Regions from separate parts of the Pantoea dispersa genome, predicted to be linked through region 4. Evidence: predicted binding sites of a transcription regulator. Region 4 holds the regulator's gene; each other region holds the start of a gene.
The links. The regulator PhoB, encoded in region 4, activates phosphate uptake and scavenging genes when phosphate is short. The targets are predictions, from matches to a motif close to CTGTCATAAAACTGNCNNAT.

Region 1 (4,440 bases), on a different replicon from region 4:
ACAGCCCGTCATCGGTTAACTCGCAGCCGTGGCACTTTGTTGTCGCGTCGACTGCGGAAGGGCGGGAAAAGATGGCGCAATCCACCAGCGGCGCGTTCATTTACAACAACCCTAAGGTGCTGAACGCTTCACACGTGATTGCGCTGTGCATGCGCACCGATCTGGATGAAGCGCACCTGCAAAATGTGCTGGCGCAGGAAGAGAAAGACGGGCGTTTTGCCAAACCCGAAGCCAAAGCCGGGCAGGATAAGAGCCGCCGCAGCTACGTGGATATGCACCGTTATGAGCTGCGCGATGTGCCGCAATGGATGGAGAAACAGGTCTATCTGGCGCTGGGCGGACTGTTACTGGGCGCCGCGATGCTCGGCATTGATGCCACCCCGATGGAAGGCTTTGATGCGCGCGCACTTGACCAGGCGCTGGGCCTGCGTGAACAGGGCTTTACCAGCGTGGTGCTGGTTTCGCTTGGCTATCGCAGTGAGGAAGATTTCAACGCCACGCTGCCGAAATCGCGACTGCCGCAGGACGAAATTTTCACATTTATCTAAGGGACTTAACCAGGTGCGCACCTGCGCGCTTAACGTGGGAACCGCAGGCAGAAACGGGTGATGCCGTGTTCGCTGCTCACCGTGCAACTGCCCTGATGCAGTTGCATGATCCCGCGCACGATCGACAGACCCAGTCCGCTGCCGCCCTGCTGGCGTGATGCATCGGCGCGCCAGAAGCGGTCAAACAGGCGTGCCTGCTGCGCCTGACTTAGCGTCGGTCCTTGATTCTCCACCACCAAAAGCACGGCGTCTGGCTGCGGAATGCTGGAGACGTGAATGGTGCCGTCGCGCGTGCCGTAATGCAGCGCGTTAGCGATCAGATTCGCCAGCGCGCGCTGTAACAACTGTGGATCGGCGTGCAACTCGCCGTGAAGCGAGATGACAAGCTGCATGCCATGCTCTTCTGCCATACCCTCAAAATAGTCACTCAACCGCTCACCCAGCGGTGTCAGATCGATGCGTTGCCTGTCCAGCGCCTGGCTGGCGTCTGCGGCTTTGGCGAGAAACAGCATGTTATCAATCATCTTCGCCAGCCGCTCCAGCTCCGCATAATTGGAACCCAGCAGCGTTTGATACTCGCTGACGCTGCGCGGCTGGTTCAGTGCCACTTCCGTCTGACCAAGCAGCGTGCCAATCGGCGTGCGCAGATCGTGTGCCATGTCCGCTGAGACCTGGCTAAGTTGCTGATAACCTTGCTCCAGCCGGCTCAGCATCTGGTTGAGCGCCGCCAGCAGCGGTTGCAGCTCGCCTGGCGCGCTGGTCAGTTCAATGCGATGCGACAGCCGCCGCACGTCGATCACCCCGGCTTCCGCTGCCAGCCGGCGCAGCGGCGTCAGGCCGCGGCGCACCAGCAGCACACTGATCGCGGCGACCAGCAGCGCCGCCAGCGCGGTGCACAGGATAATCTGGTGGCGATAGCCGGTGAGGGTCTGCGTGCGGTCGCTCATCAGGCGACCTGTGATGATTTCGATCTGGCCGCTGCCATCGCGCGTTGGTGTTAACGCGGCGGCGGCGATAAACGGCGTGCCGTCCGCCGCCTGCTGATGGTGGACCGATTGCAGGGTTAACGGCTGATCGGCGGCGACCGGCGTAATGGCTGGCACCGGACGCGCGCCAGGATTGATCACGATCAGCGGCGGCTGGCCGGGAAAGCGCAGCACCAGCAACGATTCGGTATTGCCCAGCATGTTGGCGAACAGCCGCGGCTTCTGCTGAATCAGCGTCAGCGCATCTTCATCGCGCAGCAGCGTGCGCATTTGATCGATGCGCGTCAGTAGGGCTGCGTCATCGCGCACGCCGATCTGCTTCGCCAGTGTGTGATACAGCGCCATGCCGCTGAGTGTAAAAATGACCACCACCGTAGCACTGAGCAGTAGCGAAAGGCGGACGGCGAGCGAGCGGGGTTTCATGTTTCAGCTTCGCAGCGATAACCGACACCGTGCACGGTATGAATTAATGGTCGGTTAAAAGGGCCGTCAATTTTCTGCCGCAGCCGTTTTACCGCCACATCCACCACGTTGGTGTCGCTGTCAAAATTCATGTCCCAGACGCGTGATGCAATCACCGTGCGTGTCAGTACCTCGCCGGGATGCAGCAGAAACAGATGCAGCAGATTGAACTCTTTGTTGGTCAGGTCGATGCGCTGTCCGGCGCGCTCGACCCGGCGACGGGCAATATCCAGCTGCAGATCGGCCAGCGTCAGGATGTCGGGTAGCTTCTGTTGGCTGCCGCGTCGCAATTGGGTGCGCACGCGCGCCAGCAGCTCGGCAAAGGAGAAGGGCTTGACCAGATAGTCATCGGCACCCAGTTCCAGCCCTTTGATGCGATCTTCCACCGTGCCTTTGGCGGTGAGGAAAATCACCGGCGTTTGCAATTGCTTATCCAGCTGCGCCATCACCTCCCAGCCAGTGATGCCGGGCATCATCACATCCAGCAGAATCAGATCGTAATGGTGCTCCTGCGCATAAAACAGGCCATCCTGACCGTTTTCCGCCACGTCGACGATAAAACCGGCCTCGGTCAATCCTTTGCGCATGTAATCACGCGCCCCGGCTTCATCTTCTATCACCAATATTTTCATGCGATCTCCCGGCAGTGGCGGCCGCTTGCTGATGGCGGGCAGTATAACGCGGGTTAGCATAGAAAACCGAGGCTGACAGCGGCATGAGCCCCTGATGACAAAATCATGACAGAGCGTTAAGTAAAACTTAATGGCGCGACAAATTTCGCTAACTCATTAACATATATAAGAATTTGCTCTGCATTATTGCGCGCTTTTGATGGTGGTGTCAGCGGCATCGTGTTATTACAAGGTTAAAACCTGTGAGATAGCCTGCCGGAGAGCATCATGAAAAAGCGTTGGTCTTATGCCTTACTGTTGTCACTCAGCGCCCTTAGCCAACTGGCTGCGGCGCAGCAGACGCTGCGTTTTGGCGTCGATCCCACTTTTCCACCGTTCGAATCCAAAGCCAGCGATGGCTCGCTGCAGGGTTTTGATATTGATCTGGGCAATGCCATCTGTGCGCAGGCCAAAGTGAAATGTCAGTGGGTACAGATTGGCTTTGACGGCAGCATTCCGGCGCTGCAGGCGAAGAAATTTGACGCCATTCTGTCGGCAATGTCGATGACGGAGAAGCGCCGCGAGCAGGTGGCGTTCAGCGATATGCTGTATATCACGCCCAGCGCGCTGCTGACGCCTGCCAACAGCACGCTGACGGCGGACATCAGCACGCTGCGCGGTAAAAATATCGGCGTCGCGCAGGGCACCATTCAGGAAACCTACGCCAAAACGAAATGGGCACCGCAGGGCGTCAACGTGGTCTCGTATCCGAATCAGATGGAGATCTACCCGGATCTGGTAGCGGGTCGACTCGATGCCAGCCTGGCGAATGCGGTTTCGGCCGAGCAGGGCTTTCTCAACACGCCGGAAGGCAAGGGCTATGTCAATAAAGCCACGCTGGTGGATAAAGCACTATTGGGCAATGGCGTAGGTATCGGGCTGCGTAAAGGCGATACGGCCAATCTTACTTTAATTAACAATGCGCTGGCTGCGCTGCACAGCAACGGCACCTATGACCGGCTGGCGCAGAAGTACTTTAAGGTTAAGGTTTATCCCTAATCGCAGGGCGATTTGCCTTCATCACGCACAGGAAAATCATGTCTTTACTCCCTGATTATACCCAGCAGCGGGCGCGATTCCTGGACGCCGTCACGCGCCAGCACGGTGCGCTGACTGCCTATCGCCATCCGCTGACCGCGCCCGACGGGGCTGCGCTGTACACCGACGTCGCGGTGATCGGCGATCCGGCGGCCCGCAAACGCATGCTGATTCTCTCCGGCACACACGGTGTGGAGGGCTATTACGGTTCAGACAGCCAGATCGCCTGGCTTGATAGCCTTGATGTCGCCGCGTTACCGCCCGACTGCGCCCTAGTGCTGATCCATCTGCTGAATCCATGGGGCGCTGCGCATCTGCGGCGCGTCAATGAAGACAATATCGATCTCAACCGGAATTTCATCGATTTCAGCCAGCCCGCACCCGCTAATCCGCACTATGCGCTATGGCACGATCTTTACCACGGCGACCGCGCACATGCCGATCGGCTGCTGGCGGAGACACTGCAGCAGTCAGGCTGGCCGGCGCTAAAACGGGTAGTGGAAGCGGGACAATATCAGGCAGCAGATGGCCTGTTTTATGGCGGGCAGCAGCCGGCCTGGTCGCACCGCACGCTGCACGCCATCGTCGAACAGCATCTGCGTCAGGCGCAGGTCATCCTGAGTTTCGACCTGCACACCGGTGCCGGCGCGTGGGGCCATCCGATGCTGCTGGCGATTGCTGAACAGCGCTATCCGGCGCATGACTGGGGCAAAACGTTATACGATGAGTGGCTGA
Region 2 (4,440 bases), 740 kb from region 4:
CACGCTGCTTTCTCCGCAACATCGTCTGACGCCGTTTGCCCGCACCACGCTGCAGGAACTGGTGGCGCGCGATGTGCATTTTATCTTTGCCACCGGACGCCACTACATCGACGTCGGTCAGATGCGCGATAAGCTCGGCATTCCGGCGTATATGATCACCTCAAACGGCGCGCGCGTGCATAACGCCGACGGCGAACTGGTGTTCAGCCACAATCTGGACAGCGATATCGCCAGCGAGCTGTTTGGCCTGAAGTATCACGATGAGAAAATCCTGACGCACGTTTACCGCGACGATGAGTGGCACATCAGCCGCCATAATCCGCAGGAAGCGGAGTTTTTCCAGGAATCGGTGTTCACCTATCAGGTGTATCAGCCCGGCATGCTGGCCACCGACGGCATCAGCAAAGTGTTCTTCACCTGCGACGATCCGGATCATCTGGTTCCGCTGGAACAGGCGATTGAAGCGCGCTGGGGTGACCGGGTTAACGTCAGTTTCTCGCTGCCCACCTGTCTGGAAGTGATGGCTGGCGGCGTCTCGAAAGGGCACGCGCTGGAAGCGGTGGCGAAACAGCTTGGCTATTCGCTAAAAGAGTGCATCGCGTTTGGCGACGGCATGAATGATGTCGAGATGCTGAGTATGGCGGGCAAAGGCTGCATCATGCGTAACGCCCATCAGCGCCTGAAAGATACCCTGCCGACGCTGGAAGTGATTGGCAGCAACGCCGATGACGCGGTGCCGCAGACGCTGCGTAAGTTGTTCCTGGCCTGAATAAAAACGGGCCGGTATTCACCGGCCCGCTCAGATTATGCCTGCTGCTGCTTGTGGCGATGCTCGCTGACCATGGTCAGCAGCAGTAACACCACCGCCAGCACCGATCCGACAATCATCACTAAGAAACCGCCGTCCCAGCCGAAGAAATCCACGGTGTAACCGACAATCGCACTGGCTGCTACCGATCCACCGAGATAGCCGAACAGACCGGTAAAGCCTGCTGCAGTGCCGGCCGCTTTTTTCGGTGCCAGCTCCAGCGCGTGCAGACCAATCAGCATCACCGGACCGTAGATCAGGAAGCCAATGACGATCATGCAGATCATATCCACGCCCGGATTGCCCGGCGGGTTCAGCCAGTAAATGATGGTGGCGATGGTCACCAGCGTCATGAAAAACACCCCGGTGGCACCGCGATTGCCGCGGAATACCTTGTCCGACATCCAGCCGCACAGCAGCGTGCCCGGAATCCCGGCGTATTCGTACAGGAAATAGGCCCACGAGGATTTATCCAGCGTGAAGTGCTTCACCTCTTTCAGATAGGTCGGTGACCAGTCGAGGATGCCGTAACGCAGCAGATAAACGAATACGTTGGCCAGCGCGATGTACCACAGCAGCTTATTCGGCAGCACGTACTGCATGAAAATCTGCTTCGCCGTCAGCTCCTGTTCGTGGTTCTCGCTGTAATCCGGCGGATAGTCATTCTTCCATGCCTCAATCGGCGGCAGCCCGCACGACTGCGGCGTATCGCGCATCAGCGCAAAAGCGATGATGGCGACGAGGATGGCACCAAACGCCGGCATATAGAGCGCGGCTTTCCAGTCGTTAAACCACGCCATGCCGAGCAGGAACAGCAGCGGAGGAATGCCGCCACCCACGTTGTGCGCGCAGTTCCATACCGACACAATGCCGCCGCGCTCTTTCTGCGACCACCAGTGCACCATGGTGCGTCCACACGGTGGCCAGCCCATGCCCTGGAACCAGCCACACAGAAACAGCAGCACGAACATCACCATGATGCTCGAGGTTGCCCAGGGCACGAAGCCCATCACCAGCATCACGGCGGCGGCGAGAATCAGGCCGGCGGGCAAAAAGACCCGCGGGTTGGAGCGATCCGAGACCGATCCCATGATGAATTTGGAAAAACCGTAGGCGATGGAGATGCCGGAGAGGGCAAAGCCAAGGTCGCCGCGGGAAAAGCCCTGTTCGACAAGGTAAGGCATCGCCAGCGCAAAGTTTTTGCGCACCAGATAATAGGCGGCGTAGCCAAAGAAAATGCCGAAGAAGATCTGCCAGCGCAGACGACGATAGAGCGGATCGACGCGATCGTCCGCCACCTGGGGCTGGTGTGGTGCAGGTTTAAAAATACTCAACATCAGAATGGCCCTCCAGGGCGCAATATAGTTATCGATTCCCAGCAGGTTGGGGCAAAAAAAAGTACGACAGCGAACAGAAAGCAACCTTTCCATTTCGCGCACAGAATAGTGATGGTTACGCGCAGTTACTGTGACGTGTGACACATATGTTACAGTTTTATGACAATAAAGAGCGATATAAACCAGTAAATGTTGGATTTCGCGCATTTCTGCCAGAGAAAACGGCGCGCTGCCTCATAAAAATCGCCGCCCATCGGTCAACCCGCCATGCGAACACGTGCCTACTGACCAGTCAGCGAAGATGCGATCGTGTTTAATTTCATCACATGTCAACCAGATTATCCCGCCAGCGCGCTGTAGTTTGTTTACACTAGCGCCAGTGTTGAACTTTAGGATGCATAACCGTGCTGTTGCTGATCGTTACCACCATTCTGTGGGCTTTTTCTTTTAGTTTAATCGGGGAGTATCTGGCGGGGCAGGTGGATACCTGGTTCTCGGTGCTGATGCGTTTAGGCCTGGCGGCGCTGGTCTTTCTGCCGTTTCTGCGCTGGCGCGGTTACCGCGCTTCAACGTTGCTGCTCTATATGCTGGTGGGCATGCTGCAATTAGGCATTATGTATTTGATCAGCTTCGAGGCTTATCTCTATCTCAGCGTGCCGGAATTCCTGCTGTTTACGGTGATGACGCCGCTGTATGTCACACTGATTTATGACCTGCTCAGCAAGCGCCCGCTGCGCATTGGCTATGCCTTCAGCGCGCTGCTGGCGGTGCTCGGTGCGGCCATTATCCGCTACGACAAAGTCAGCGATGATTTCTGGTTCGGACTGCTGCTGGTGCAGGCGGCCAACATCTGCTTTGCGATTGGCATGGTGGGCTATAAGCGCCTGCAGGAAGTCCGCCCGATGCCGCAGCACACCGCGTTCTCGTGGTTCTATCTCGGCGCAGTGCTGATCGCGGTGATCGCCTGGTGCATCTGGGGCAATCCGCACAAGCTGCCGACCACCACGCTGCAGTGGAGCGTGCTGGTGTGGCTGGGCGTGGCCGCGTCCGGGCTGGGTTACTTCATGTGGAACTACGGCGCGACCCAGGTCGATGCCGGGACGCTGGGCATTATGAACAACATGCACGTGCCGGCAGGATTACTGGTGAATTTGGCGATCTGGCAGGAGAAGCCGCACTGGCCGAGCTTTATCACCGGGGCGATAGTGATTTTTGCGTCCCTGTACGTGCATAAACGCTGGGTACTGGGACACACGGCCAAAAGCAGCAGCTCAGGCGCTTAGCTTTTTTTCGCGGGTGTCGATGGCCGCTGAATCAGCGTTAAACCTTTCAGGAAGTTACGCAGAATCTGGTCACCGCACTCGCGATAATTTTTATGATCCGGGTTGCGGAAAATCGCGCCGATTTCAGCCTGTGACACCTTGAAGTTAGCCTTCAATAAGATATCCGGGATATCGGTGGTTTTCAGCGCGAAGGCGATGCGTAACTTCTTGAGAAAGATATTATTGTTCATGCGGCGCTCAACCGACGGGGCCGGCGCGTCTTCGCTTTTGCCGCGACGGTAGAAAATCAGACCGTTGAGGAAGTAGCCCATCAGCACATCCGGCAGTTTACGAAACGCCTCATCGTCATCTTTCTTCAGCCACGCCTGCACATCTTCACGCGGTACTTCACTGCCCGCCAGCGCAAAAATCTCCACCACTTTGCTGTCGCTCAAATCCAGCATATAGCGCACGCTGCGCAGCACATCGTTATTGGTCATGGTGAAACTCTCCGGTAGCGGTTAAGGCGGCGCATTATAGAGCAGGCAGGGCGGGGATAACAGCACGGGCGACATTGGCCGCCCGCGGCATCAGGACGAGACCGGCTGCAGGGAACCGGGGCGCGAGGCATCGCGCACGTAAGGCAGGTGCTCGCAGGCGTGCTGACGGGCAAAGCGCACAAAGGCCTCCAGCACCGGCTGCCGCTGCTCGCCGTCGCGCATCGCCGCGTATAAACGGCTCCACAATCCGTCGCCCAGCGTGCGCGTCACCACCAGCCCCTGGTGCTCAAAGCTCTCTACCACCCAGTGCGGCAGCGCGGCAATGCCCATGCCGGCCGACACCATCTGGATCAGCAGCAGCGTATTATCCACGCTCTTCAGCGCCGGGCTGACGCCGGCTGGCTGTAAGAAGTTACGCCACACGTCCAGCCGCTGACGCTGTACCGGATAGATCATCAGCACCTCATCGGCCAAATCTTCCGGCGTGATGTGGGCCAGCTGCGCCAGGCGGTGATCCGGCGCCAGCACCAGCC
Region 3 (4,440 bases), 990 kb from region 4:
TTGGTGAACGGCAGCACGATGCGCCAGATCACTTCCCAGGTGGTGCAGCCGATGCCGTAGGCCGACTCTTTCATCATCACCGGCGTCTGTTCGAACACATCGCGCATCACCGAGGCGATGTAAGGGATGATCATGATGGCGAGGATCACGCCCGCCGCCAGAATGCCGATGCCGAAGGCCGGACCGGAGAACAGCGCGCCGACGATCGGGATATTTGCCAGCACGTCGCCAACCGGCGTCTGGAAATACTCCGCGAACAGCGGAGCAAAGATAAACAGGCCCCACATGCCGTACACGATGCTGGGAATGGCCGCCAGCAGCTCAATCGCGGTACCCAGCGGACGGCGCAGCCAGTTTGGCGCCAGTTCGGTCAGAAACAGGGCGATACCAAAACTCACCGGCACCGCGATGATTAAGGCAATCAGTGAGGTTACGAGGGTGCCGTAAATCGGCACCAGCGCACCAAATTCTTCGTTTGGCGCATCCCAGGTTTTGGTCCACAGAAAGGAGAAGCCAAATTTCTGGATGCTCGGCCAGGAGGAGAAAATCAGGGAGACGATAATGCCACCCAGCAGCAGTAACACGATCAGCGCGGAGAGCTTCACCAGCGCGCCGAATATCATGTCGCCTTGCTTGCCCGGTGCTTTAAACGTCGGCTTAGTGGCAGCCATAGAATTCTCGATCTCAGAGGGTAATCAGGGCGGCAACGAGGCCGCCCATCAGGCTGGCCAGCGCGGACGCTGGCCGGGTCATACACTTACTGGTACAGCGCTTTACCGGAACTGTCTTTGATGTTGGCTTTCCAGGCAGCACGAATCTGATTCGCTACGCTCTCTGGCAGCGCTGCGTAATCCAGCGCCGTAGCCGTTTTGCTGCCGCCTTTGTACGCCCAGTCAAAGAACTTCAGCACTTCACTGCCCTTCTCCGCATTCGCCTGCTCTTTATAGATCAGGATGAAGGTGGTTGAGGTGATCGGCCATGCGTCGTTGCCTTTCTGGAAGGTCAGATCCTGGGCAAAGGTTTTGCTCCAGTCAGCGCCTTTGGCGGCGTTCGCAAAGCTGGCTTCGCTCGGTGCCACTGGCTTGCCGTCGGCATCAACCAGTTTGGTGTAAGTCAGGTTGTTCTGTTTGGCGTAGGCGTACTCTACGTAGCCAATCGAGCCCGGCAGACGCTGTACAAACGCGGCCACGCCGTCGTTACCTTTACCGCCCAGGCCGGTTGGCCAGTTAACGGTGTTGCCTTTACCGATTTTGCTGTTCCAGGTCTCGTTCACTTTAGACAGGTAGCTGGTGAAGACGAAAGAGGTGCCGGAACCATCCGCGCGGCGCACCACGTTGATGTTGGTGTCTGGCAGCTTCACGCCCGGGTTCAGTTTGGTGATCGCCGGATCGTTCCACTTTTTGATGGTACCGAGATAGATGTCGCCGACCGTTTTACCGTCGAGCGTCAGCTCACCGGATTTAACGCCGGGAATGTTCACCGCCAGCACCACGCCACCGATCACCGTCGGGAACTGGAACAGGCCATTTTTCTGCAGATCTTCCTCTTTCATCGGCGCATCGGACGCACCGAAATCCACGGTTTTGGCGATAATTTGCTTCACGCCACCCGAGGAACCAATACCCTGATAGTTGATTTTGCTACCGGTGGCTTGCTGATACTCTGCTGCCCACTTGGCATAAACCGGTGCCGGGAACGTCCCGCCTGCGCCTGTCAGGTCGGTGGCTGCAAAAGCAGAAACCGCGCTTACTGCGAAGGTGGCGGCGAGAATTCGGGCTACGGTGCTACGCATCAGTGTCATGTTCCCTCCAGGGGATTAAAAATCAGGCTTGACGCCGTTTTAGTAAGAGTCAGTGATTGCTGCTGGAGGCAAAATAGGACAGTTTGATGACAGTGAAATGTACGAATTGTGACAGTAATATGACAATCGCCGAGGCGGCGATTGTCATCACTATAAAGGAAGCAGGTTACTGAATGGTGGCCTGCAGCAGGTAAACCTTGTCAAAGGTGCCAGCTTCGGGCGTACCGATAGTTTGCAGTTTTGAAGCGAATACCAGCGGGCGGCCCGGTTTTGAGAAGCTCAGATTTAATCCGTCAGGTTTTAGTCCGTCCAGCGTTATTTGGCTGACAATGTTCAGACCCAGATCCAACTCATTGGGTGCCATAATGGTCATCATAGCGTCCTGGGTGCAGCTGACGTTGATGTTGACGCGTGCTTCGTTGCCGTTAACAGAGTCAACGACCATTGAACCATGGCTTAAATAATAGGGGCCGCCGAGATCACAGCTGCCGGGATTAGGGTCAGGATCGGGGCCAGGATCGACACTTCCACATTCATTACCGAATTCCGGGCGTGTGTAGTTAGCTACCTCACCTACCGCCACACAAACTTTAGCTATGGGATTATCAGAATACGTTAGGAGATTTACGACTCTAAGCCCCCATTCACTAATTGCCAGTGCAGCTATTTCATTTACCGTGCCCTCCTTTACGTTAGGGATAGGAATACTATATGCTATAACAGGTGTTGTATATCTATACATCACCGCTATATGCACATAAAAATCAGTAAGATATTCGTTTTTAATATACGTGTTATCACTACCACTCACGCCAGTAGCTGTAATATTAAATAAACAAGCCCCAGATCCTGAAACATTATTATTTTTATCCGGGTATTTGTCATAAGGACAATCCTCCAGAGGAGTAACAATGGAGTTTATCTTTACAACCGCTTCTGTTTTTACCGAAAACAAATAAAAAACAAAAAATAAAAAATAAAATTTCATACTCATCATGAACTCACCCTAAAATTAATGATAAGAGATGGCAAAGGTGCCGGATAGCGTAAATAGCCCCCTGACGATATTTTTATCTTTGATGGCATCAGGCTCACCAGCGATATAGCTGAAAAAATCCAGCTGAGTCATCCCCGCCTGTACGGCAAAGCTGGCCGGCTGGTTAAACGGCAGGGCTTTACCCTGCGGCGTTTCCAGCCCGATGGCGATGCCACGCGCCTGGCTGCCGGCATCCGGCGTCAGCAGCCCCGGCAGTGCCGCGCTCTCTCTACCGCTGAAGGTGATCTCCAGCGTATTGCCGAGTGCGGGGTCGCAGTTCTCGAGGTGCAGGCTGAATGGCTTGCCGCGCGTGCGCTGATTGAGATACAGGTATTTATCCGGCGTTGCGCCGAGATCGATCTGTAGCTCTTCATCACCCGGCCGGAGGGTGCAGGCTTCCTGCACCAGCGCGCCGGTGAAATGCAGGTTATCCGCCGCCTGCGCCGCTGCGTGCCCGAATGCCAGCCACAGCAGTGCGGCTCTGATTAAAGGCTTCATTACTGATACTCCGCCAGCAGGGTAGCGCTGGCCTCAAATGCCCCTTCCTGCAGGGTGCCATTGGGATCTTTCACAGGCACCGCCCACAGTGCTGGCGGGCGCAGCGGATCAAGGGGAATGCGCGTGTTGAGCGGCAGCGGCTTATCGTCAGCGGTCAGCCGCAGGCCCAAATCGGCCACGTTAGTTTGCAAAGCCGCGTTGTCGAAGGCAGTGGCCACGCCGTTCACCGCCAGCTGCAGCTGCATGGGCGGCGCCTCAGGATCGAGCGGCGGACACTCCAGCTGGTACTCCACCTGTTTGCGGTAGTTGACGCCGTCGATTTTGTTGACGCCGAGCTTATCGCCAAAATCAATTTCCAGCGTATTGCCGCCGCTGATGGTGCACTGCGGCGGCGGCACCAACACACCGTAAAAGCTCACCTCCTCTGCGCGCGCAGAGCAGGCGAGCAGCGCCAGCAACATTAGAAGCGTCAGCGGTTGCATATCAGATGAATTCCACTTTTAGCGTGGCGTTGCCGTTGAACGCGCCGGCCGTCAGCGTGCTGCCGGTTTTTTTCACCGGCACCGCCTGCAGTACCGGCAGCGTCGGATAGGTAAAGCTGAGCCAGGTATTGAGGCTCAGCTGGGTGCCGGAGCCGCTGCCCTGCAGCAGTTTGATCCCCAGGTTAGTATTATTGGTGGTCAGCACTTTGGTATCCCATGACGGCGCGGTGCCGCTGAACTGCATGCGCATGGTATTTTTCGGGTTATTTTTACAGTCCAGGGTAAAAGTCACCGGCTTGATATAATTGACGCCGTCAACTTCGGTAGTGACCACCTGGCTACCAAAATCCACATCGATCGGTTTGGCTCCATTCACCTCACACGAAGGGGGTTCAACCAGCGTACCGTGAAACTGAGCCTGAATATCGAACGCGTGAACCGGTAATACAAACGCATTAAACAAGATCGCCAGCAAAATCAATTTATTCATTAGTTATCCTTTAACTGTGGTTATTGTAATTCAATTACCAGCAACGCCGTTGCAGTAAAATCCCCACTGGTTAACGTCGCACTACTTCGCTTATAGGGCGCAGCCGTAATTTTCGGTACATCAGGATAGGTGA
Region 4 (4,440 bases):
TGCAGGCCAACATCGCCCCAGCGCTGCGGCACCTGCTGTGCGCCGCACAGCCGGGTCACGGAGAACAGCGCATCCAGCTGCGGCTGACTGATGGACGGCAGCGGATTGTCCTGATTGACCACCACCACCAGCGCATCCATCGCCACCGGCACCGCCAGCGGTGCATAACCATAGCGCGCGATAAACAGCTGACGCTCATCCACCTGCATCGGCCGGCTCATGGCGCCAAGCTGAGCGGCTCCGGCGGCCAGCGCGGTCGGCGCGGTCGACGATCCCGCCGCCTGCACCTGCACATTAACGCCCGGCGACTGACGGCTGAAGTCTTCGCCCCACAGCGTCATCAGATAGCCCAGCGTGTCCGAGCCCACGCTGCTCAGGTTGCCGGTCAGCATGCTTTGCTGAGCCGTCGCCAGCAGCGGGCACAGTAATAAAAGAGAGAGCAGCAGTGATTTCATCACAGAGTCCGGTGGCGTTTACTGCGCCACATTCTCGCGGATTCCGTTCGCCACAATCAAGCGCGGTGGCAGCACGAAGCGGAAGCAGGTTTCCTGATGCGGCACGCTGCTGATCTCCAGCCGCGTGGTGTGGTGGCCGAGCGCATGCTTAACAATGGCCAGCCCCAGCCCGCTGCCGCCAGTGGCGCGCGAGCGCGCTTTATCCACGCGGTAGAAGCGTTCGGTCAGGCGCGGCAGATGCTCCTCGCTGATGCCGGGCCCGTTGTCGCACACTTTAAATTCGGCGCCCTGTTTGGTGCGCAACCAGCTGATGTCGATGCGCGTGCCATCCGGCGTGTGGTTCACTGCGTTATACACCAGATTGGAAATCGCGCTGCGCAGCTGTTCATCATTGCCGAACACCTTCAGGTGCGGATCGGTGTGGAAATGGATGCTGTGACGGCCCTGGCTGAGGGTTTCCGCCTCGCGCTGCAAAAGCAGCAGCATGGTCGGCACATCCACCGTCTCTTTCAGATCAATGGCGGGGGCCGCTTCGATGCGTGACAGCGTCAGCAGCTGCTTCACCAGGCTGTCCATGCGTCGCGTCTGCTCCTGCATGGTATTGAGCGCCTTGCTGCGGGTGCGCTCGTTCATCCCGGCATCGTCCATCATCTCCAGATAGCCCTGCAGCACCGTCAGCGGGGTACGCAGTTCATGGCTGACGTTGGCGAAGAAGTTACGCCGCGCCCCTTCCAGCTGGTGCATCTGGGTGACATCACGCGCCACCATCAGCCACTGCCCTTCGCTGTAAGGCATGACGCGGAACTCCATGTGATGCTGGTTATTGAGCACCAGCGTCAGCGGCTTGTTGAAGTCGCGCTGGCGGATATAGCGGGAGAATTCAGGGTAGCGCAGCAGGTTGAGGATATTCTGGCCATTATCTTCCGGCCAGCGCAGCCCGAGATGCTGCTGAGCCAGACCGTTACACCAGAAAATGGTGCCCTCTTCGGTGGTGAGCACCACCGCGTCCGGCAGCGACTCGGCCCCGCTGCGAAAGCGTTTGATCAGATTGCCCAGCTCGCGCCGGCGGCGGCGATTGCGCAACTGCATTTGATACAGGCCGTAAAACAGCGGTTCCCAGCTGCCGCGCCCGGTGGGCGGCGTCATTGAACGATCAATCCACAGCCAGTGCGACAGCCGCATCAGATTTTTGAAGTGCCAGAACAGCACGCCGCACACGGCCAGTAACAGCCACAACGGCAGATAGCCAACCAGCAGACCCAGCACCAGCGCAGGCAGACACACCAGCGCCAGCTCGGTCAGTAATCTCTTCCAGGAGAGTCGTTCCAGCACGGTAAAAGACTCCGTTTAGTAGCGGGCAGAGAAACGATACCCTGTTCCGCGAACGGTTTGTACCATGCGATCGTGGCCGGAAACTTCCAGTGCTTTACGTAAACGACGGATATGCACATCCACGGTGCGGTCTTCCACATACACGTTAGTGCCCCACACGTGATTCAGCAGCTGTTCGCGGCTGTATACGCGCTCCGGATGCGTCATAAAGAAGTGCAGCAGTTTGTATTCGGTCGGTCCCATTTCCAGCGGCGTGGTTTCGGACATCACGCGATGCGAGGAGGGATCGAGGCTCAGCCCCTGCATCTCAATCACCTCTTCCACCGCCATCGGTGAGATACGGCGCATCACGGCTTTAATGCGCGCCATCAGCTCTTTGGGCGAGAACGGCTTGGTGATGTAATCATCGGCGCCCACTTCCAGCCCGCGCACGCGATCTTCCTCTTCACCGCGCGCCGTCAGCATCATCACCGGAATATCACGCGTCATGGCTTCACGCTTTAAATGTTTGATGAACTGAATGCCGCTGCCGCCGGGTAACATCCAGTCCAGCAGAATCAGATCGGGCCAGGGTTCGATCAGCTTGCCAATCGCGCTGTCATAGTCCTCAGCCTCAATCGGCTGGTAATCGTTTTGTTCCAGCACGAAACATAACATTTCACGGATGGGAGCTTCGTCTTCCACAACCAAAATGCGCTTAGCCATTATTACTCCTGCGATTGTGACGGCATGTCACGGGGGTTTGCGGCGCCATTATGCGTCAGTTTTGTGACACTTTTATGAAAAACCCACCTCATGATAATCAGATAAAAAGCGCAATTGTGACAACCGGTTTCGCTTTTTTTTCATTGCGTTGTTAAGCGGTTATACTGCCGCTTTGCGATAGCAGGCACGGAGCATTCATGCGCATTATTCACACCGCTGACTGGCATCTCGGTCAGTTCTTTTACAGCAAAAGCCGCGCCGCCGAGCACCAGCAATTCCTCGACTGGCTGCTGGCCGCGATTGTGCAGCATCAGGTGGATGCGCTGATCGTCGCTGGCGACCTGTTTGATACCGGTTCGCCGCCCAGCTACGCGCGCGAACTGTTTAACCGCTTCGTGGTGGCGCTGCAGCCCAGCGGCTGCCAGCTGATTGTGCTGGCCGGCAACCATGATTCGGTCGCCACGCTGAATGAATCGCGCGAGCTGCTGGCCTGCCTCAATACCCGCGTCATTACCAGCGCCACGCCCGGCGGCGAGCAGCAGGTGCTGACGCTGCAACAGCGCGACGGCACGCCGGGCGCGCTGCTGTGCGCCATTCCCTATCTGCGTCCGCGCGACATCCTGCGCAGCCAGGCGGGTCAGTCCGGACGCGATAAGCAGCTGTCGCTGCTGCAGGCGATTGAGCAGCACTATCAGCACTGTTATGCCGCCGCCGTGGCGCAGCGCGAAGCCATGGACAGCGCGCTGCCGATCATCGCCACCGGGCATCTCACCACCGTGGGCGTCAGCAAGAGCGATTCGGTGCGTGATATCTACATCGGCACGCTGGACGCCTTTCCGGCGCAGGCCTTCCCGCCAGCCGACTACATTGCGCTGGGCCACATCCATCGTGCGCAGCGCATCGCCGACAGCGATCACATCCGCTACAGCGGTTCGCCGATTGCGCTCAGTTTTGATGAGCTGGGGCGTGAGAAAAGCGTATTCCTGCTGGAATTTAGCACCCGGCTGGAGTCCGTCACACCGCTGGTTATTCCGTCATTCCAGCCGATGCAGATGTTAAAAGGCGCCATGGCGGAGATTGAACAGCAGCTGACCGCGTTTCACACGTATCAAGGCGATCTGCCGGTGTGGCTGGATATCGAAATCACCACTCAGGAGTACCTGAGCGATCTGCAGCGCCGCATCGAACAGCTTACCGAGGCGCTGCCGGTTGAGGTGCTGCTGGTGCGCCGCAGCCGCGATCAGCGTCAGCGCAGCCTGGCGCGGCTGGAGAACGAAACCCTGAGCGAACTGAAAGTTGAAGAGGTGTTTGCCCGCCGGCTGGCGCTGGAGGAACAGCTGGAGGATGGACAGCGCGCGCAGTTAACGCAGCTGTTTCGCAGCACGCTGGCGACGCTGGAGGATCCGGGCGCATGAAAATTCTGACGCTGCGTTTTAAAAACCTCAACGCGCTGCGCGGCGAGTGGTTTATCGATTTCCGCCGCGAGCCGTTTGCCAGCAACGGGCTGTTCGCCATCACCGGCGCCACCGGCGCGGGTAAAACCACGCTGCTGGATGCCATCTGTCTGGCGCTCTATCACCAGACGCCGCGCCTTGGTGGCCTGTCGCAGAGCGAAAATCAGCTGATGACGCGTGACACCGCTGAGTGCCTCGCCGAAGTGGAGTTTGAGATCAAAGGTGAAGCCTGGCGCGCCTTCTGGAGCCAGAACCGCGCGCGCGGCCTGGCGGAAGGTAAACTGCAGGCGCCGCGCGTCGAACTGGCGCGCGTGGCGGACAACCAGATCGTCGCCGATAAAGTCGGTGACAAGCTCAAAGCCATCGAAACCTTGTCCGGTCTCGATTTTGCCCGCTTCACCCGTTCGATGATGCTGTCGCAGGGGCAGTTTGCCGCCTTCCTCAATGCCAAACCCGGCGAGCGCGCCGAGCTGCTGGAGGAGCTGACCGGCACC

Region 1: a site for PhoB is predicted at 2,721-2,740, ahead of K7H94_RS21320 (heavy metal response regulator transcription factor). Genes of this name have one in related genera too.
Region 2: a site for PhoB is predicted at 2,292-2,311, ahead of glpT (glycerol-3-phosphate transporter). Genes of this name have one in related genera too.
Region 3: a site for PhoB is predicted at 1,875-1,894, ahead of pstS (phosphate ABC transporter substrate-binding protein PstS). Genes of this name have one in related genera too.

The regions. Positions count from the first base shown of each region.
Region 1 is NZ_CP082347.1:561,634-566,073, reverse strand. It holds gene nfsB (oxygen-insensitive NAD(P)H nitroreductase) at 1-548, shown strand, start outside; gene K7H94_RS21325 (heavy metal sensor histidine kinase) at 578-1,957, opposite strand; gene K7H94_RS21320 (heavy metal response regulator transcription factor) at 1,954-2,628, opposite strand; gene K7H94_RS21315 (transporter substrate-binding domain-containing protein) at 2,896-3,666, shown strand; gene K7H94_RS21310 (DUF2817 domain-containing protein) at 3,705-4,440, shown strand, end outside.
Region 2 is NZ_CP082346.1:3,751,298-3,755,737, reverse strand. It holds gene yigL (sugar/pyridoxal phosphate phosphatase YigL) at 1-769, shown strand, start outside; gene glpT (glycerol-3-phosphate transporter) at 805-2,145, opposite strand; gene K7H94_RS17515 (carboxylate/amino acid/amine transporter) at 2,550-3,428, shown strand; gene K7H94_RS17510 (YehS family protein) at 3,425-3,907, opposite strand; gene metR (HTH-type transcriptional regulator MetR) at 3,998-4,440, opposite strand, start outside.
Region 3 is NZ_CP082346.1:3,995,916-4,000,355, reverse strand. It holds gene pstC (phosphate ABC transporter permease PstC) at 1-671, opposite strand, end outside; gene pstS (phosphate ABC transporter substrate-binding protein PstS) at 758-1,801, opposite strand; gene K7H94_RS18640 (hypothetical protein) at 1,968-2,798, opposite strand; gene K7H94_RS18635 (fimbrial protein) at 2,814-3,335, opposite strand; gene K7H94_RS18630 (fimbrial protein) at 3,335-3,817, opposite strand; gene K7H94_RS18625 (fimbrial protein) at 3,819-4,307, opposite strand; gene K7H94_RS18620 (fimbrial protein) at 4,328-4,440, opposite strand, start outside.
Region 4 is NZ_CP082346.1:3,009,109-3,013,548, forward strand. It holds gene K7H94_RS14160 (PstS family phosphate ABC transporter substrate-binding protein) at 1-455, opposite strand, end outside; gene phoR (phosphate regulon sensor histidine kinase PhoR) at 474-1,787, opposite strand; gene phoB (phosphate response regulator transcription factor PhoB) at 1,803-2,492, opposite strand; gene sbcD (exonuclease subunit SbcD) at 2,690-3,907, shown strand; gene K7H94_RS14180 (AAA family ATPase) at 3,904-4,440, shown strand, end outside.